DNA from 3 places in the Mesorhizobium sp. M0626 genome. Region 3 is predicted to be linked to each of the others. Evidence: riboswitches for the same ligand, from Rfam matches in the RefSeq annotation. Region 3 holds a riboswitch; each other region holds the start of a gene.

Region 1 (6,163 bases), on a different contig from region 3:
TTCTGGTCAACCCGACGGGGCGGTTCGTAGTCGGCGGGCCGCGCGGCGACTGCGGTCTCACTGGACGCAAGATCATCGTCGATTCCTATGGCGGGATGGGTCGTCATGGCGGCGGCGCCTTCTCGGGCAAGGACCCGTCCAAGGTTGACCGCTCGGCTGCCTATGCAGCCCGCTATGTCGCAAAGAACATCGTCGCTAGCGGACTTGCGGACGTGTGCGAGGTGCAGCTTGCTTACGCAATCGGCGTGGCCAGTCCGGTTTCCGTCATGGTCAACACGTTCGGGACAGCCAGGGTTGAGGAAAGCAGGATCGAGCGCCTCATTCTTGAGTTGTTCGATCTCAGACCGAAAGGCATTATCAAGATGCTTGATCTCTTACGCCCTATATACCGCAATACAGCGACCTATGGCCATTTCGGCCGTGAAGAGCCTGATTTCACCTGGGAGAAGACAGACAGGGCGGACGAATTGCGTCGCGAGGCAGGACTCGCCGCCCCGTGAGAGCCGCCGGCGAACGGATTGGCAAGCGGAAAGCCCATTTCCACCGGGCAGAGCCGCGCCTGGCAGGCGTGGCAAGAAGCCGGCCCGGGTTTTTTGGCGGAGACATTGATGCCGGATTATGACGTGCTTTGCATCGGCAATGCCATTGTCGACATCATCGCCCAGTGCGACGACGCTTTTCTCGAGACCAACGGCATCATCAAGGGTGCGATGAACCTCATCGACACCAGGCGCGCCGAGCTGCTCTACAGCCGCATGGGCCCGGCGATCGAGGCCTCTGGCGGCAGCGCCGGCAACACGGCGGCGGGCGTCGCCAGTTTCGGCGGCCGCGCCGCCTTCTTCGGCAAGGTCTCCAACGATGCGCTGGGCGAAATCTATGCGCACGATATCCATGCACAGGGTGTCGCCTTCGACACCAGGCCGCTCAAGGGCGAGCCGCCGACGGCGCGCTCTATGATCTTCGTCACGCCCGACGGCGAGCGCTCGATGAACACCTATCTCGGCGCCTGCGTCGAGCTTGGCCCTGAGGATGTCGAGGCCGACAAGGCATCCGGCGCCAAGGTTACCTATTTCGAGGGCTATTTGTGGGATCCGCCGCGCGCCAAGGAGGCGATCCGGCAGACGGCGAAGCTCGCACACGAGGCCGGACGCGAAGTGTCGATGACGTTGTCGGATTCGTTCTGCGTCGACCGCTACCGGGACGAGTTCCTCGAGCTGATGCGCTCGGGCACTGTCGACATCGTCTTTGCCAACAGCCACGAGATCAAGTCGCTCTACCAGACAAAATCCTTCGACGAGGCGCTGGCTCAGATCCGCAAGGACTGCAAGATTGCCGCCGTCACCCGTTCCGAAAAAGGCTCGGTGATCGTGCGCGGCGACGAGACCGTGGTCATCGAGGCGACCGCCATCAAGGAGTTGGTCGACACCACCGGCGCCGGCGACCTCTACGCCGCCGGTTTCCTGCATGGCTACACGCAGGGCCGCAACCTCAAGACCTGCGGCGACCTTGGCTCGCTGGCGGCCGGCCTGGTGATCCAGCAGATCGGCCCAAGGCCAAGGCAGAATTTGCGCCGCGAGGCGGAAGGGGCTGGGTTGCTGTAGATGCGCCGGCAACTAACCAGCCGCCCTACTGACGCGATGACCGCAGTGGCGGAACTGTGTCAAAGCTCGCTGATAGCGACAGCCATTCGCTTCGGAGAACTGACCCATGCTGCTGCCGTGAAGCTCGCTGGAGGAGCGGTGCAAGGCGTGCTTGCCATGACGGCATTCACCGTCATCCAGATCGTCACCAGCATTTTCCAGAAGCTCAGCTTGGGTAAGGCCAGTAAGGTTCCTGAGGTAACGGAGAACTCGCGGCGTCCGTCGGACTGACTTGCGATCACGTCCCACGATGCCGAATGCGGGCAGCAGACTGAATATTTCACAATGCTAGACAAAGGCGTAAAAGCGCGATCACATAACGACATAAACATTTCGTTATGCGTCATTGACAAAAGAGCGAACTGCTGTGATTGTCTGCGTGTCGTGGTTCTCGCGTGCGGCGCTGCCGCAGCGGAGCTAAGAGGGAAGCCGGCGCGATGCCGGCGCTGCCCCCGCAACTGTTAGCGGCGAGCCAACACACGTCACTGAGGCGAATACCCTCAGGAAGACGGGTAGAGGCTATGACCCCGCGAGCCAGGAGACCTGCCACGCGAATTACGTCCACGGGCGGGGTGTCTCGGTGGCCGCTGCAACCCGGCGTTGATGCCGGCCTGCTAGCGCCTTCCTTGTCACCGACGCCCCAATCATCGGGGTATGACATGACTGTCTCTCAGCAAATTCCTGTAGCAACGCTCGGCGTGCCGCGCTTCGGTCGTCGGCGAGAACTGAAATTCGCGCTTGAAAGCTACTGGTCCGGAACATCGTCCGCTGGCGACCTTCTCACGACGTCGAAGGCGCTCCGTGCCGCTAGCTGGGAAGAGCAGCGCGATCGCGGCGTGTCGAAAATCCCGTCGAACGACTTCTCGCTTTACGACCATGTGCTCGACACCGCAGCCATGGTCGGGGCCGTTCCATCCCGTTACGGCTGGAATAGCGGCGAGGTCCCACTTGACATCTACTTCGCAATGGCGCGCGGCAACCAGGGTCAGACGGAGGATTGTGGACACGCTGGTTACCAGGAGGAGGCTCATGGACCTGGTGTAACCGCGATGGAAATGACCAAGTGGTTTGACACCAACTACCACTACATTGTGCCGGAACTCGATGATGATCAGACGTTCGCCCTCTCGTCATCGAAGCCGGTCGATTACTTCCTCGAGGCTAAAGCTCTCGGCATTCACACACGCCCAGTCATCCTTGGACCCATCACCTTCCTCAAGCTGGCGAAATCGCCTGCCGAGGGGTTCGGTCCCATCGCGCTCCTACCGCGGCTGCTGCCGGTTTACGAGCAGCTTCTGGAGAGGTTGAAGCTGTCGGGAGCCGACTGGGTGCAGATCGATGAGCCAGCGCTTGTCCTCGATCTGAACCCGAACGAACGAGCTGCGTTCGAATTCGCCTATGGCCAGCTGTCGAAAGCCGCGCCCGAGCTGAAGATCATGCTGGCTACGTATTTCGGGTCGCTGGGAGACAATCTCGAAACCGCGATTTCTCTGCCCCTGGCCGGCCTGCATATTGATCTCGTGCGCGCTCCCGAGCAGCTGGAAACGGTGGCTCGGCTCGCTCCGAAGGATCTGGTGCTCTCGCTTGGCTTGATCGATGGCCGCAACGTCTGGCGTGCGAACCTGCCCGCCATTCTCGACCGCATCAAACCGATCGTCGCCGGCTGGCCCTTGGACCGCGTCGAGATCGCGCCTTCTTGCTCGATGCTGCATGTGCCGATTGATCTGCGCATGGAGACGGAACTCGACGCGGACATCAGGTCGTGGCTCGCCTTCGCGGCCCAGAAGACCGACGAGCTGGTCTTGCTGGCCCGGGCCCTGTCCCAAGGCAGGGATGCGGTGGCAGGCGCGTTGAAAGCGTCTGCCGAGGCTGCCGCCACGCGCGTGACATCCACGAGGATCCATGACCCGCTTGTTCAGGGGCGGATCGCTAGCATTGAGGACAGCGCGAAGCGACGAGAGAGCGCTTTTGGCGAGCGCTCCAGAGTCCAGGCCGGCTCACTCGGGCTGCCGCCGTTCCCGACGACGACCATCGGGTCCTTCCCGCAGACGCCGCAGGTACGCAAGGCGCGGGCCGCTCATGCGAAGGGCCAGCTGAGCTATGTCGACTATGAGACGTTCCTGAAGAAGGAGATCGAGGCTGCAATTCGCTGGCAGGAAGAGATCGGGCTGGACGTGCTGGTGCATGGTGAGTTCGAGCGAAACGACATGGTACAGCATTTCGGCGAGCAGTTGTCCGGCTTCGCGCTCACCCAACATGCCTGGGTACAAAGCTATGGGTCGCGCTACGTGCGTCCCCCCATCATTTTCGGCGACGTATCGAGGCGCAATCCGATGACAGTGCGCTGGTGGCAATTCGCCCAGTCGCTTACGGAAAAGCCCGTGAAGGGAATGCTCACAGGCCCAGTCACCATTCTCAACTGGTCTTTTGTTCGCGACGACGTACCCCGCTCCGAAGCCTGCCGCCAGATCGCGCTCGCCATCCGCGACGAAGTGACGGATCTCGAAAGATCCGGCGCAAGGATGGTCCAGATCGATGAGGCCGCGTTTCGCGAAGGATTGCCACTGCGCCAATCTGACTGGAAAGTCTATCTCGACTGGGCTGTCGAATGTTTCCGGATCGCTTCAACGGGTGTAAAGGACGCGACTCAAATTCATACCCACATGTGCTATTCGGAGTTCAACGAGATCATTCACGCGATCGCTGGAATGGATGCGGATGTCATTTCGATTGAGACGTCGCGCTCGAAGATGGAACTGTTGGACGCCTTCACGAGCTCCAAATATCCGAACGAAATCGGTCCTGGCGTCTATGATATTCACTCACCACGCGTCCCGGAAGTCGGCGAGATTTCGGACTTAGTCATGCTTGCCCGCGAGCGACTGTCCGACGGCCAACTGTGGATAAACCCGGACTGTGGCCTCAAAACACGCAAATGGGAGGAGGTCCGCCCTGCCCTCATTAACATGGTCGCTGCAGCACGCGCGCTCCGGCAGAAAGTGCAGGCGTGAGGCTTCTCTTCCTCACCGTGTGGGGAGTTGCCGGCTGGCGGATGTCGGCCGGGAATATGCCAAACCGATCACACTCTTGGAAATGAGCCACTCGGCGCAAATGTGCAATTTCCCTACGGCACGTGTCTTAATCCCGCAGAAATATAAATGTGGCACTACGCTATAATATCGTTCCTTGGGGACATACAGGCCCCGCGCCTCGAACAAATCGGACACGCGTCGTTTCTCAAAGTAGACTGCTTGGCGCGTTCGCTCAGGCAGCGACAATATATGGTGCTGCGTCTGTCCGCCCCCAGTTGATCGAGCAGACTACGGGCGAGGTGGCAGGGTCCGGGTATCGCTAGCGTCCCGCGGAGATGGACGTCGCAATTCGTGTCGCCAAGTAAAAATCGCCAATCATTTTCGATTGCGAGTCCGCAGCCAGTTGGCCCTTATTTTCCTGAGATCTGCGTTACAGGCCGGGGCGTTGTCGCCGTTTCTGAGGGTAAGATGGGATAGGCGACGTCAGGTGCCTCTCCGGTCAGCGAGTTGAGGAAGGCAACAAGCAGGTCAACTTCTTCGTCCGCCAGTACTACGCCGAGCTGGGTGGTCCCCATAATGGCGACGGCCTGTTTCAGATCCCAAACCTTGCCCGTATGAAAGTATGGCGCGGTGAGTGCAACGTTGCGCAGCGGCGCCACGCGGAAGACATAGGAATCGTCGGCTGCATTGGTGACCTCAAATCGGCCCTTGTCTTTGTCCGGCAGGACTTCGGCGCTGGGCCGTTCCACGAGGCCGAATGGGTAATAGGCTTGCCCACCAACGTTGATGCCGGCATGGCAGGACGAGCAGCCTTTGTCCATGAAAAGCACCAGGCCCTGTTTCTGTTCGGAAGTCATGGCAACCTCATCACCATTCAGGAAGCTGTCGAACGGGGCAGGTGTGACCAGTGTCGCCTCGAAGGCTTCGATCGCCTTGGCGAAGTTGTCGAAGGTGACCCGATCGGCTTCAGCCGGAAAAGCTGCATCGAACCACTCGACATATTGCGGCATGGACTTGAGAGTGGCGATGAGTTGGCTCGGTGTATTGGCCATTTCGATCCCGGCTTGGACCGGTCCCTTCGCCTGAGCCTTCAGGTCTTCGGCACGACCATCCCAGAACTGGGCGATGTTGAAGACAGCGTTCAGTACAGTCGGCGCGTTGCGCTGTCCCTTCTGCCAACCATGGCCAATCGAGGTTTCGTGATTGTCGTCGCCGCCGGTGGCCAGGTTGTGGCATGAATTGCACGACAAGACGCCTGACGCCGAGACGCGTGGATCGAAGAACAGTGCCTTGCCGAGAGCGATCTTTTCCGGGGTGATCGGGTTGTTGGCGACTGTCGGCGTGGTGGATGGCAAAGCCGTGAAGGTGGCCAATGCCGTATCTCTGAGGTCGGTGGGGATCGAATCCGCAGCAAAGGCGGTGGGTGCCAGCAAGGTGACAGCCATCGTACTGAATAGGATTTTCATAATTGGTCTTCCTGCGTCGTCCACG
Region 2 (6,163 bases), on a different contig from region 3:
GGTTATCTCGGCGCTGCTGATGTCGCTGCGCGGTTCGGTCTGCGTCTATCAGGGAGAGGAGCTTGGGCTGGGCGAAGCCGAGTTGCAGTTCGAGGATCTGCAGGACCCCTACGGCATTCGCTTCTGGCCCGAATTCAAGGGCCGCGACGGCTGCCGCACGCCGATGGTGTGGGATGCAACCGCCAGCAACGCCGGCTTTTCGACGGCCAAGCCCTGGCTGCCGGTGCCGGGCAAGCATTTGTCGCAAGCGGTCAATGTTCAGCAGGGCGACGCGGCCTCGCTGCTCGAGCACTACCGGCGCTTTCTCGGTTTCCGCCGCCAGCATCCGGCCCTCGCCAAAGGCGACATCGAGTTCATCGAAAGCGAGGGCGACACCGTCGCCTTCACCCGCCGTGAGGGCAATGAGCAGATCGTCTGCGTCTTCAATCTGGCCAGCAAGCCGGCCGAGGTCGATCTCGGTGGTCAGGCGCTGCTGCCCTTGGCCGGGCACGGTTTTTCGGGACAATCCGGCACAGGTTCCATCCGCCTCGGCGGCTACGGCGCTTGGTTCGGGCGCATCGACTGAGTTTTTGACGAAACTGGATTTTTTGAGGAAATCCAGGTTCTCTAGGGAAATCACTGGGAGGAAATTATGGCCGATGTCACGCTGAGACAGGTGAAGAAATCATACGGCAATCTGCACATTCTCCACGGCATCGACCTCGACATAAAGTCGGGCGAGTTCATCGTCTTCGTCGGCCCGTCGGGTTGCGGCAAGTCGACCTTGCTGCGGTCCATCGCCGGGCTTGAGGAGATCACCTCCGGCGAGCTGAAGATCGCCGGCGAGGTGGTGAACGACGTGCCGCCTTCCAAGCGCGGCATCGCCATGGTGTTCCAGTCCTATGCGCTCTATCCGCACATGACCGTCTACGACAACATGGCCTTCTCGATGAAGATCGGCAAGGAAAGCAAGGCCGAGATCGACAAAAGGGTGCGGCAGGCCGCCGAAATCCTGCAACTGACCAAATATCTCGACCGTCTGCCCAAGGCGATGTCGGGCGGCCAGCGCCAGCGTGTCGCCATTGGCCGCGCCATCGTGCGCAACCCGAAAGTGTTCCTGTTCGATGAGCCGCTGTCGAACCTCGACGCCGCACTGCGCGTCGCCACCCGCATCGAGATCGCCAAGCTCAAGGAATCGATGCCTGCCACGACCATGATCTACGTCACCCACGATCAGGTCGAAGCGATGACGCTGGCCGACCGCATCGTGGTGCTGAAGGACGGCCATATCGAGCAGGTCGGCACGCCGATGGACCTCTACAAGAAGCCCGGCAATCTGTTCGTCGCCCAGTTCATCGGCTCGCCGGCCATGAACATCCTGCCGGCGACGATCGACAAGACGGGCAACCCGACAATCGTCAGCCATGTCGGCGGCCGCAAGGCCACTGTGCCGATTGCAACGCTGGCGTCAGCCAAGGGTGCGGCGGTCAGCTTCGGCGTGCGGCCGGAGGATCTGTCGGTCGCCACCGGCACGGAATATCTTTTCGAGGGCGTGGTGGACTATGTGGAGCAGCTCGGCGAGGTGCAGCTGGTCTATATCGATATCGGCCGCGCCGACCTGCCATTGGTGACCAAGCTGCCCGGCAATGTCGAGGTCAAGCGCGGGGCAAAGCTGCGGCTGACCGCGGATGCCGGGGACCTGCACATCTTCGACGCCGATGGGCACTCCTTCTCGCTCAAGCCGGTGGAAGTGAAGGCGGCTTGAGATAGCTGCGTCGTACAGGCATGAAAAAAGAGCGGCGGGCTAGGCCCGCCGCTCTTTTTTAAGCTTCGGCTGTTAGTTGTTGCCGAACCGATCCCTGTCGCTGCTCTGAGGAACGAACTTCTGTTGGTCGTCCGACGAGTTCAGCAGCTTGTAGACCGCCGAGTTGGTGCCGGTCGACGAAGTGCGGGTGGTGTCGACGGCAGCGGCCGGCTGGTTGGCGCCATTGGAGCCATAATTGTCGCTGCCGGCAAAGGCAGCGCTCGAAACAGCCAGAACGGCTGCGGCGGCGAGAACGATCTTCTTCATTTTAGTCTCCTGAATTTTTCTGATGCCGCCAGCTGCAGCGGATAAGCCCGCCACGTGCTGGAAACCGGCTTTTAGCGGCCGAAAAGGTTACGGTCGGCACCGTGGGCAGGCGCCTGCTCGGCTGGAGCCGACTTCTCAACCGAAGCCGTATGGCCACTATCGGTCGACGTAATCGCAGGCTGGTTGGCGCCGTTCGAACCGTAGTTGTCGCTGCCGGCGAAAGCGCTGCCGGAGATGGCCAAAACGGCGGCGGCAGCAAGGATGATCTTTTTCATTTCAAATACTCCTGAATTTTTTGGGATCCCGAGAGCGACGGGTTAGCCGCCCTTCTTTGGTCGGGATCAGCGATTGCCGTAGAGGTCGCGGTCGGCGCCCTGAACGACAGGCTGCTTGTCAGCGTGCGCCGGCTTCTGAATGGAAGCCGTATACGAGCTGTCGACCGAGACGGCTGGCTGGTTCGCACCATTGGAACCGTAATTGTCGCTACCGGCGAAGGCGCTGCCGGTGATCGCCAAAACGGCTGCGGCAGTGAGGATGATCTTTTTCATTTTTAGTACTCCAGTTTGTCTGTCCGTCTAGCGGCGTGTCTTGGGAGGAATTCGCGTCGTTCGGACAGCCCCGATGTGGGAAAGCCATAGGCTGGTTTCCAATCACGAAGTTGTTCCGTGTGGACCACGGTCCTGCACCTTGAAATTGTGCCAGGAAGTTCCTCTATGGTCATTTATCGCATTGTTTTCAGTCGCTTATGCCGAACCGAGTGGTTCGCTCCGATGTCGGTTTCCGGGCCGTCGTTCACACCGTCCTGCACGCATTGTCAACAGAAACGAACCGTTCGGTTCGATTACAGATTGCTAATAGTAACTTTTCGATACCGTTGAGCCCTTTTTGCCCCCGATCGAACTGGATCCGCAGCGATTCGAAACGGCGATGATGGCGTCGCAAGAAACGTCTCAGCTCTTTGACCGGCGGCGGGGGGCGTATGCCGCGCGTGTCGCGCCGCATGGATATGATGTCGCTTTCATGCCGACGTCGCGATCGCTGCCGTGATTAGATGATCGCATCTCGGGTGCCGCTTCGTGACGACGCAGCGGAGAATTGGGAAGCCGGTCAGAATCCGGCGCTGCCCCCGCAACGGTGGTGGAGTTGAAGTCGCAACGGGAGACCACTGGGCAAGAGCCTGGGAAGGTGTCGCGATGGTCCGCAAGGACAACTCCAGAGCCCGGAAACCAGCCCGAGATGCCTAGACTCGACTGATCGCGGTGGGCGGTCAAGAGGTGGATAGTGCATGTCCGGCGCCGCGCCGGCCTGCGTTCGATCCTTCCTCCATCACCACCAAGTTCAGTCCTTAAACCACGAGGACAGAACTATGGATACGCGCAACGACATGCTGAGGCTCCTGAACGGCCGCAAGCAAGGCTTTTCGCTGGAACAGCCCTTCTACACAGACCCGGACTATTTCAAGCTCGACATGGAGCTTATCTGGTATCGCGACTGGCTGTTCATCGGCCATGATTGCGAACTGCCGAAGCCCGGCAGCTATATCACCGTGCAGATCGGCGATTATCCGGTGGTGCTGGTCCGCGACCAGAAGGGCAACATCAACGCCTTTCACAATTCCTGCCGCCATCGCGGCAGCCGTGTCTGCAACACTGAGAGGGGCATGGCGGCAAAGCTTGTCTGCCCCTATCACCAGTGGACCTACGAGCTTGACGGCCGGCTGCTGTTTGCCCGCCAGATGGCCGACGGTTTCCACAAGAGCCAGTTCGGCCTGAAGCCCGTCGCCTGCGAGAGCGTCGGCGGCTACATCTTCATCTGCCTGGCGAAAGAACCTGCCGACTTTGCGCCGATGCGCGCCATGATAGAGCCCTACCTCAAGCCGCACCGGCTGAATGAAGCCAAGGTCGCCTTCGAGAGCACCATCATCGAGAAGGGCAACTGGAAGCTGGTCTGGGAAAACAACCGCGAATGCTATCACTGCGCCGGCAATCATCCGGAGCTGTGCAAGACATTCCCCGAAGCGCCGACGGTGACCGGCGTGCAGGGCGCCGACAGTGACCCGGAGATGCTCGCGCACTGGGCGAAATGCGAGGCGGCGGGCCTGCCGAGCAAGTTCCGCATCGATCCGGCCGGGCAATACCGCGCCACCCGCGCGCCGCTGCTGCGCGATGCCGTCAGCTACACGATGTCGGGAAAGCGCGCGGTGACGAAGAACCTGTCCGACACTGTTGCCGCCGACCGCATCGGCACCTTGATGCACTACCACTATCCGACGACCTGGAACCACATCCTGATCGACCATGCGGTCACCTTCCGGGTGCTGCCGATCAGCGCCACCGAAACCGCGGTGACGACCAAGTGGCTGGTGCACAAGGATGCGGTCGAGGGGGTCGACTACAACCTTGAGGAGCTCACCCATGTCTGGACCGAGACCAACGACCAGGACCGCCGCATCGTCGAGGAAAACGCCTTCGGCATCCTGTCTCCGGCCTATGAGCCCGGCCCCTACTCGGAGCTGCACGAGGGCGGCGTGATCCAGTTCGTCGAATGGTACGCGGCCTTCATCGGCCCGCGCCTTGCCGAAGGCGGCCGGCCGGCGCTGCGCAGCGTCGCGTGAGCTGGAGCAGGCGAGGAAGGACCGGAGGATGAATGCGATGACGGATCTTGGGCTCTATCGCCATCTCGACCAGATGGCGCCGTGGAACGACAGGCTGCAGGTGCTGGAAGTGATCGGCGTCAGCGACGAGGCGCCCGACGTCAAGACCTTCACCTTCCGCTCCGACAATCAGACCTGGTTCCGCTACAAGCCGGGCCAGTTCCTGACGCTGGAACTGCCGACACCGGACGGGCCGCTGATGCGCACCTATACGCTGTCGTCGTCACCATCGCGGCCGTTTTCGATCGCGGTGACAGTGAAGGCGCAACCGGGCAGCATCGGCACACGCTGGATGTTCGACCAACTGGTGCCCGGCTCGCACGTCAAGGCCTATGGACCGGCGGGCGACTTCTCGTTGCACAGCCACCCGGCGGCCAAATACCTGTTCATTTCGGCTGGCTCCGGCGTGACACCGATGATGTCGATGCTGCGCTGGCTGAACGACTGCGCGCCATGGACCGATGTCGGTTTCGTCAACTGCGCGCGGCGTGCCGAAGAGATCATCTTCCGCAAGGAACTCGAACTGCTCGGCGGCCATATGCCCGGCCTGTCGCTCGGCTTCATGATCGAGGAACGTTCCAGCCGCGAAGGCTGGTACGGCCATATGGGGCGCATCGATGCGATCCGGCTGCCCTTGCTGGCTCCGGATTTCCGCGAGCGCGAAATCTTCTGCTGCGGCCCCGATCCGTTCATGCGCGCCGTGCGCGGCATGCTGGATGCCGCCGGCTTCGACATGACGAAATACCATCAGGAGAGCTTTGCCGCGCCTGTGATGGAGGAAATTCCGGCGCCGTTTGCCTCCCCGGTCGAGGACGGCATCGCTGCACCTGTCGAAGCCGTGACGCCGATCCGCTTCTCGCTTTCGGAGGTCGATGCCGGCTGCGTCGCCGGCCAGACCGTGCTGCAGACCGCGCGCAGCTCGGGCGTGCGGATTCCCGCCGCCTGCGAGTTCGGCCTGTGCGGCACCTGCAAGGTGAAGAAGGTCTCCGGCGAAGTCGAGATGAGCCACAATGGCGGCATCCTCGACCACGAGATCGATGACGGTTTCATCCTTGCCTGCTGCTCGAAACCATTGTCGGCGCTCGAAATCGAGGCTTGAGCCGGTCGACTTCGCCGCAACGGTCGCCGAGGCAGGCGTTGTGTTCGCGGGTCTTTGTCTTGCCAAGCATAGGCCGAGTGATTTAGACGCACTTAGGAAGGGCTGGCAGACCGTGAAACCGGCGCATCCCTTCATGGGCGCATGGAACGGGGGACAGAGCGATGCAACAGCGGGTCTATGCGGTCGCAAGCAAGGACATCGTTTTCGAATCATTCGATGGCGAAGCCGTCGTTCTCGATCTTTCGAACGGTAAGTATTTCGGCTTTTCCGATTCCGGCAGCCGGGTCTGGCAGGCTTTGTCGTCCGGCGTCGCCACTGAAGCGCTGGTCGGAGCTGCCGCGGGCGCCGCAAAAATAAGCCT
Region 3 (6,163 bases):
CAGTCGGGGTCGTCGTGCCGGCTCATCAGGCCGCGGCCGTATATCGGCACCAGCCGAGACAGGTCCTTGTGGACGCCCGGGCAATGCAGGCACTCGTTGAAGTTCTCCCAGAAGATCTTCCAGTTGCAGTTCATCACCTTGCGCAGGACATGCCCTGATACCAGCGTTTCCAGCGGCCAGTTGGCGAGGTCGCCGGATGCGGGATCGAAGGAGGTCCCGGCGGAGCCGGCCGCAGCCTGCTGAAGGTTCACAAAGACAAAGCCGCGCCACACCGACAGCGCCACCCGGTAGAGCGGATGATCTGCCTTGTCGAAACCATCTGGCAGCGATTTCGAGGGAACGCGCACGAGATCGCCGCGCAGCGAGTAGGACCAGGCATGGTAAGGGCAAGTGATGAGCCGCGCTTTCAGCCGGCCCTCGCTTTCCTGGCAAAGCTGCGAGCCGCGATGCCGGCAGGTGTTGTGGAAGGCGCGCAACTCGCCGGTCTCGTCCCGCAGAATGACGATTTCCTGCGTGCCGACGCGGAATGTCCTGAACGCCAGCGGCTGGGCGAGGTCGGCCTCGCGGCAGACGAGCAGCCAGCTTTTGTGCCAGATGGCGTCGAGATCGCGCTGGTAAGCCTCGCTATCCCAATAGGCCGACGACGGTAGCGTCGGTTCGGCCCGGCTCAGGCCGTTATAGGGGTCGCGCTCGCTCGGGCTGGGATGCATGGCTGGCTTCCTATGAAGCGTCAGCCGACACCCCGGCAAATCGTTTGTCAATCAGAGTGCCGCATTGCCGGTTGCAGGCGCGGCGCATAATCATGTCGTGGACATGGGACATTCGGAAATTGGGGGGATTCGGAAAGTGGCCGCACGACAGATGTCGCTTACGCCGGAGCTGGTCGCGCGCTGCTGGCGCGAGATCAGGGACCCCGGGCCGGATCCGGACGCGATGCATCTCGATGACGCCGACTATGACGCGCTGCTGGATGAATTGCAGGTCGAACTCCCGGATAGCGAACCGCTATGGCTGTTCGGCTATGGATCGCTGATCTGGAAACCGGAAATAGATTATGTCGAGGACCGCGTTGCGCTGGCGCGCGGCTGGCATCGGTCCTTTTGCATGAACATGACGCGCTGGCGCGGCACCAAGGACAGCCCCGGCCTGATGATGGCGCTGGACCGTGGCGGACAATGCAAGGGCGTCGCCTTCCGGCTGACCGAAAGTAACCGGCGCGGGCAGTTGGGCCGGCTTTTCCGGCGCGAAGTCACGCTGAAGCCGACAAGCTACCGGCCGCGCATGCTGAAGCTTGCAAGCGAGGCCGGACCGCTCAGGGCATTGGCCTTCGTCATCAACCGCAACGGCCTGACCTATTCAGGGCCGCTCGACGAGGGCAAGGTCGTCGAAAGGCTGGCAACGTCCTGCGGGCACTGGGGGTCGGGCGCCGACTATCTCTACAACACGGTGAAAAACCTTGAAGAGCGCGGCATTCACGATCGCCATCTGTGGCGGCTGCAGCGGCTGGTTGCCGAGCGGATCACCGCGTTGAACCCGTAACGCCGCATGGCGCATTCGCGCTGTTGGCCGGCGGAATTTGGTTTGCCGGATGCGGCCGTTTCAGCCTATAGTCATGCATGTCGTCGGTTCCGTTAGGGACCAAGAGGGAATGCGGTGAGGGCTGACTTGTTGCCCAATGCCGTGGCTGCCCCCGCAACTGTGTGCGGTAGTCCTCTCCAAGCCACTGAGGATTTTTTCCTCGGGAAGGTGGGGAAGGGCGCTGATCCGCGAGCCAGGAGACCTGCCGGCGACAGGGAACTGACTTCGATGCCCTCGGGTGGAGGGCGAAAGGACAAGATATGAATACCGCTTCCGTCTCCCTCGGCGCTTCCGTCTCCTCGCAGTCGCGCTTCATGCAGCTCGTGCTTAGCGCGTTTCTGGGCATTTTCGTCGTCGGCGTTGTCGGTTTCTCGCATATCGATGCGGTCCACAATGCGGCGCACGACTATCGCCATTCGATGGCGTTTCCCTGCCACTGACGAGGATCTGACATCATGAACCTGTTTCGCAACGTCGTGTTCATCGCGGCGATCGCAGGGCTCGTGGCGGGTGTCGCTCTCGCCTGCATGCAGGCCTACGCCACCGTGCCGCTGATCCTCAAGGCCGAGGTCTACGAAAAGGCTGGTGGCGGCCATGAGCATCAGCATGCCGCGGCGCCCGCCGCCAACGCTGCGGACACCGATGCCATGAGCACCGCCGCGCCGGCGGAAAATGCGGTGAGCAGCGCAGCACCGGCTGAAGCAGCCGCGCCGGCGGAGGACGAAGGCTGGGCGCCGGCCGACGGCTTCGAGCGTTTCGCCTTCAGTGTCGTCGCCAATATCGTCACCGGCATCGGCTTCGCGCTGGTCCTGGTGGCGGTTTCCGAGTTCGCCGGCGGCATCGGCAGCTGGCGCCAGGGCGTGTTCTGGGGTCTGGCGGGCTTTGCCGTGTTCACGCTGGCGCCGGGACTCGGCCTGCCGCCGGAACTGCCGGCAATGCCGGCAGCCGATCTCATGCAGCGCCAGATCTGGTGGTGGGCAACGGTGATGGCAACCGCGATCGGCCTTGCCCTTATTACCTTCCGCACGTCGGCGCCCCTGACCGTGCTCGCCGTCCTCCTGATCGTCGCCCCGCATATTGTCGGCGCGCCGCAGCCTGACAGTTTCGTAACGCCGATCCCGGAGGGCCTGCATCATCAGTTCGTGGTGGCGGTGACGCTGACCAATCTGGTGTTCTGGCTGGTGCTCGGCGCAGTTGTCGGCATAGTGCACTCGCGCTTCACCGGCACCGCGACCAGCCTGCGCGACAGCTTTGCCTGATCGCAGTTTGACCTTCATCATCGGCGGTGCGCGCTCCGGAAAGAGCGCGCATGCCGAAACTTTGGCGACGGCGTTGCCGCCGCCATGGGCCTATATCGCCACCGCGCAAGCCTATGACGGCGAAATGCGCGAGCGCATCGCGCAGCACCGCTCGCGCCGCGGCGAGGGATGGGCGGCCATCGATGCGCCGCTCGATCTTGCCGGCGCGCTCGAAGCCTTGCCGGACAACCAGCCGGTGCTCGTCGATTGCCTGACGCTGTGGCTGACCAATCATATGCTGGCCGATCATGATCTGGAGGGGGAGTGCCTGCGGCTGGCCGACGTGCTGTCGCGGCCGCGCGGACCGTGGTTCGTGGTCTCCAACGAAGTCGGACAAGGCATCGTGCCCGACAATGCGCTGGCACGCCGGTTCCGCGATGCCGCCGGCCGGCTCAACCAGCAGGTCGCGGCGGTAGCTGATATGGTGCTTCTGATGGTGGCGGGGCTGCCGCTCAAGGTGAAATAATGACCGATATTGACGCAAAAGACGAGGAACGCCATCGCGCCAAGATGGCCAAGCGCAAGGCGGTGCAGGACGCCGAGGTCGCGGAAAAGACGGTCGAGAAGGGGCTGCTGATCGTCAACACCGGCCCCGGCAAGGGCAAGACCACCGCCGCCTTCGGGCTGGCGCTGCGCATGCTCGGCTACGGCAAGCGCGTCGGCATCGTCCAGTTCATCAAGGGCAAATGGCACACCGGTGAAAAGGATGCTTTCGCGGCATTCGGCGACCGTGTCGTCTGGCACGCGATGGGCGAGGGGTTTACCTGGGAAACGCAGGATCTGAAGCGCGACATCGCCGCGGCCGAAGCGGCCTGGGCCAAGGCGCTGGAGCTAATCGCCGATCCCTCGATCAACCTGGTTGTGCTCGACGAACTGAACATCGCGCTGCGCTACGACTATCTCGATCTCGACAAAGTGGTGGCGGGGCTGAAGGCGCGGCGCGAAGGCTTGCATGTCGTCGTCACCGGCCGCAACGCCAAGCCGGCGCTGGTCGAGGCGGCGGATCTGGTGACGGAGATGGGCGTGACGAAACATCACTTTTCGGCGGGCGTGAAAGCGCAGCAAGGGATCGAGTTTTGAAGGTCTAACTTCGGGAGATCACCGTTGGAACAAGCCGTGATTGTCTACCTTCTTCTGAGCGGCGGTCAGTTCGGGGCGCCGGAAGAGCGGCAATCGGTCCAAGTTCTGGAGGATCGGTTGGAAAAAGCTGTTTCAAATGCGCATGTCGGCGAATTTGATGGTGACGAGTTTGGTGGGGGCAAATGCACCCTCTATCTGTACGGGCCAGACGCCGAGAAGCTTTTCCTTGTGATTGAGCCTGTGCTGAAATCCTCGGCTGTGGCCGCCGGCGGTTACGCGATCAAAAGATTTGGCGCGGCGGTGGATTCAAACGCCAAGGAAGTCCGTGTCTCTTGGTGAGTCAGGCGGCGCATCTACTGCGAGATCAAAACATCCAGGTAGATGACGACCGCGGAGAGCAATCCAAACAGCGCGATCAGCAGATAGTCTGCTATCTGGTAAAGTTTCAGCGCCCGCCGGATGTCGGTGCTGTCGGCCTCGCGGCGGCCGCCTTCGCCCATATAGGCGTCCTCGACGATGACGCCGCCATAGCTGCGCGGGCCGGCGAGCGCCAGGCCGAGTGCGCCGGCCATTGCCGCTTCCGGCCAGCCGGCATTGGGCGAGCGGTGCTTTTTGGCGTCGCGCCGCACTGCTTGCCAGGCGTTGCGGGGATCGGCGCCGTCAACGAGAAAGGCGGCGGCAACGATCAGCAACGCGGTCAGCCGGGACGCCGGCAGGTTGATCCAGTCGTCGAAGAGTGCCGCCGCGCGGCCGAAGGCCTCGTGGTGCGGGGTGCGGTGGCCGATCATCGAATCGGCGGTGTTGGCGGCCTTGTAGGCGACGCCGCCGGCCAGACCGCAGACACCTGTCCAGAAGGCGGGCGCAACGATGCCGTCGGAGAAATTCTCGGCCAGGCTTTCGATGGCGGCGCGGCTGACGCCGGCATGGTCGAGCTTCTCTGGATCGCGGCCGACGATGCGCGCAACCGCAATGCGGCCGAGCGCCAGCCCGCCGGTATCCAGCGAATCGGCCACCGCCTCGACATGTTCGGTAAGGCTCTTTTGCGACAGCAGCGACGAGGCCAGGATTGCCGTGATGATCATGCCGGCAGGAAAGAGCTGCCAGAGCAGGATTTGCACGATGAAGGCGATTGCCGCCGGCACCAGCACGATCACCAGCAGCGCCTGCACGCCGCGGCGGCGACGCAGCGCGTCGGAATCAGTGTCGCGGTTGAGCCTGAGGTCGAGAAAGGCTATCAGCCTGCCGAACCAGGTGACGGGATGGCCAACGGTACGGAACAGCCAGTCCGGGTAACCCAGGATGCGTTCGATGGCCAGCGACAGGAAAGCGATCAGGATCGACATGAAGCTTTCTGATGGAGCGATTACTGTGGTGGATCACGGTGGATCCCTTGGCCGGGCGAGGGCGCTCTTCCCTCACGCGCCACAACCTTTCGTCGATCTCTCGACAGGTATCAATCCGCACTCCTACCCGCTTTTCGAGCTGCCCGCCACCGCCCTGTCACGATTGCCGGAGGCCGCGCGCCTGCGTGAGCTGGCCAGGGTCGCGGCCGGCGCCTATGGCGCGCCTTCGGCCGAGAATGTGGTGGTCGCCCCGGGCACGCAGATCCTGCTGCCGCGCGTCGCCTCGCTGGTGAGCCCCGGCAAGGCGCTGGTGCTCGGGCCGACCTATGCCGAGCATGCCAGGGCCGCCGCGATTGCCGGCCATGCGGTGGCGGAGGTCGACGATTTCGAGGGGCTTGCCGGAGCCGAAATTGCCATCGTCGTCAATCCCAACAATCCCGACGGGCGAGTCGTGTCGCGGGAAAGGCTGCTTCGGCTTGCCGAGACATTGCGCGCCATAGGCGGTCTGCTGGTCGTCGACGAAGCCTTCATGGATGTCGGCCCGCACGCGGAAAGCCTGACCGGCGATGTCGGGCGGGGCGGCATCGTCGTGCTGCGCTCGTTTGGCAAGTTCTTCGGTCTCGCCGGCCTGCGACTCGGCTTCGCACTTTCCGATGCAGCGACGGTCGAAAGGCTTGGATCGCAATTCGGCCCTTGGGCGGTCGCCGGCCCAGCGCTGGAATACGGCATCCGCGCGCTTGCCGACAGCGGCTGGCAGGCCGACATGCGGCGGCGGTTGGCGCAGGATGCGGCGCGGCTCGATGCGCTGCTTTCGCGCTTTGGCGTTGCTGTCGCCGGCGGCACGACGCTGTTTCGCTATCTCCG

Evidence for each region. Region 3 has a riboswitch for cobalamin ahead of NKI37_RS02475 (CbtB domain-containing protein). Riboswitches for the same ligand answer to the same signal wherever they lie in the genome.
Region 1: it holds a riboswitch for cobalamin, as region 3 does, so the genes downstream of both, metE (5-methyltetrahydropteroyltriglutamate--homocysteine S-methyltransferase) here and NKI37_RS02475 (CbtB domain-containing protein) in region 3, are expected to answer to the same signal.
Region 2: it holds a riboswitch for cobalamin, as region 3 does, so the genes downstream of both, NKI37_RS11400 (aromatic ring-hydroxylating oxygenase subunit alpha) here and NKI37_RS02475 (CbtB domain-containing protein) in region 3, are expected to answer to the same signal.

Annotation. Positions count from the first base shown of each region.
Region 1 is NZ_JAMYQD010000036.1:13,248-19,410, forward strand. Features, by position in the region: gene metK (methionine adenosyltransferase) at 1-500, shown strand, start outside; gene NKI37_RS30630 (adenosine kinase) at 609-1,601, shown strand; gene NKI37_RS30635 (hypothetical protein) at 1,602-1,871, shown strand; cobalamin riboswitch at 2,009-2,205, shown strand; gene metE (5-methyltetrahydropteroyltriglutamate--homocysteine S-methyltransferase) at 2,300-4,651, shown strand; gene NKI37_RS30645 (cytochrome-c peroxidase) at 5,083-6,138, opposite strand.
Region 2 is NZ_JAMYQD010000008.1:10,658-16,820, forward strand. Features, by position in the region: gene bglA (beta-galactosidase BglA) at 1-565, shown strand, start outside; gene NKI37_RS11380 (ABC transporter ATP-binding protein) at 632-1,744, shown strand; gene NKI37_RS11385 (DUF680 domain-containing protein) at 1,817-2,050, opposite strand; gene NKI37_RS11390 (DUF680 domain-containing protein) at 2,122-2,325, opposite strand; gene NKI37_RS11395 (DUF680 domain-containing protein) at 2,392-2,598, opposite strand; cobalamin riboswitch at 3,098-3,299, shown strand; gene NKI37_RS11400 (aromatic ring-hydroxylating oxygenase subunit alpha) at 3,417-4,664, shown strand; gene NKI37_RS11405 (FAD-binding oxidoreductase) at 4,702-5,802, shown strand; gene NKI37_RS11410 (PqqD family protein) at 5,964-6,163, shown strand, end outside.
Region 3 is NZ_JAMYQD010000002.1:85,572-91,734, reverse strand. Features, by position in the region: gene NKI37_RS02485 (aromatic ring-hydroxylating oxygenase subunit alpha) at 1-710, opposite strand, end outside; gene NKI37_RS02480 (gamma-glutamylcyclotransferase) at 847-1,539, shown strand; cobalamin riboswitch at 1,607-1,802, shown strand; gene NKI37_RS02475 (CbtB domain-containing protein) at 1,839-2,018, shown strand; gene NKI37_RS02470 (CbtA family protein) at 2,034-2,837, shown strand; gene cobU (bifunctional adenosylcobinamide kinase/adenosylcobinamide-phosphate guanylyltransferase) at 2,830-3,342, shown strand; gene cobO (cob(I)yrinic acid a,c-diamide adenosyltransferase) at 3,342-3,956, shown strand; gene NKI37_RS02455 (hypothetical protein) at 3,981-4,295, shown strand; gene cbiB (adenosylcobinamide-phosphate synthase CbiB) at 4,310-5,299, opposite strand; gene cobD (threonine-phosphate decarboxylase CobD) at 5,298-6,163, shown strand, end outside.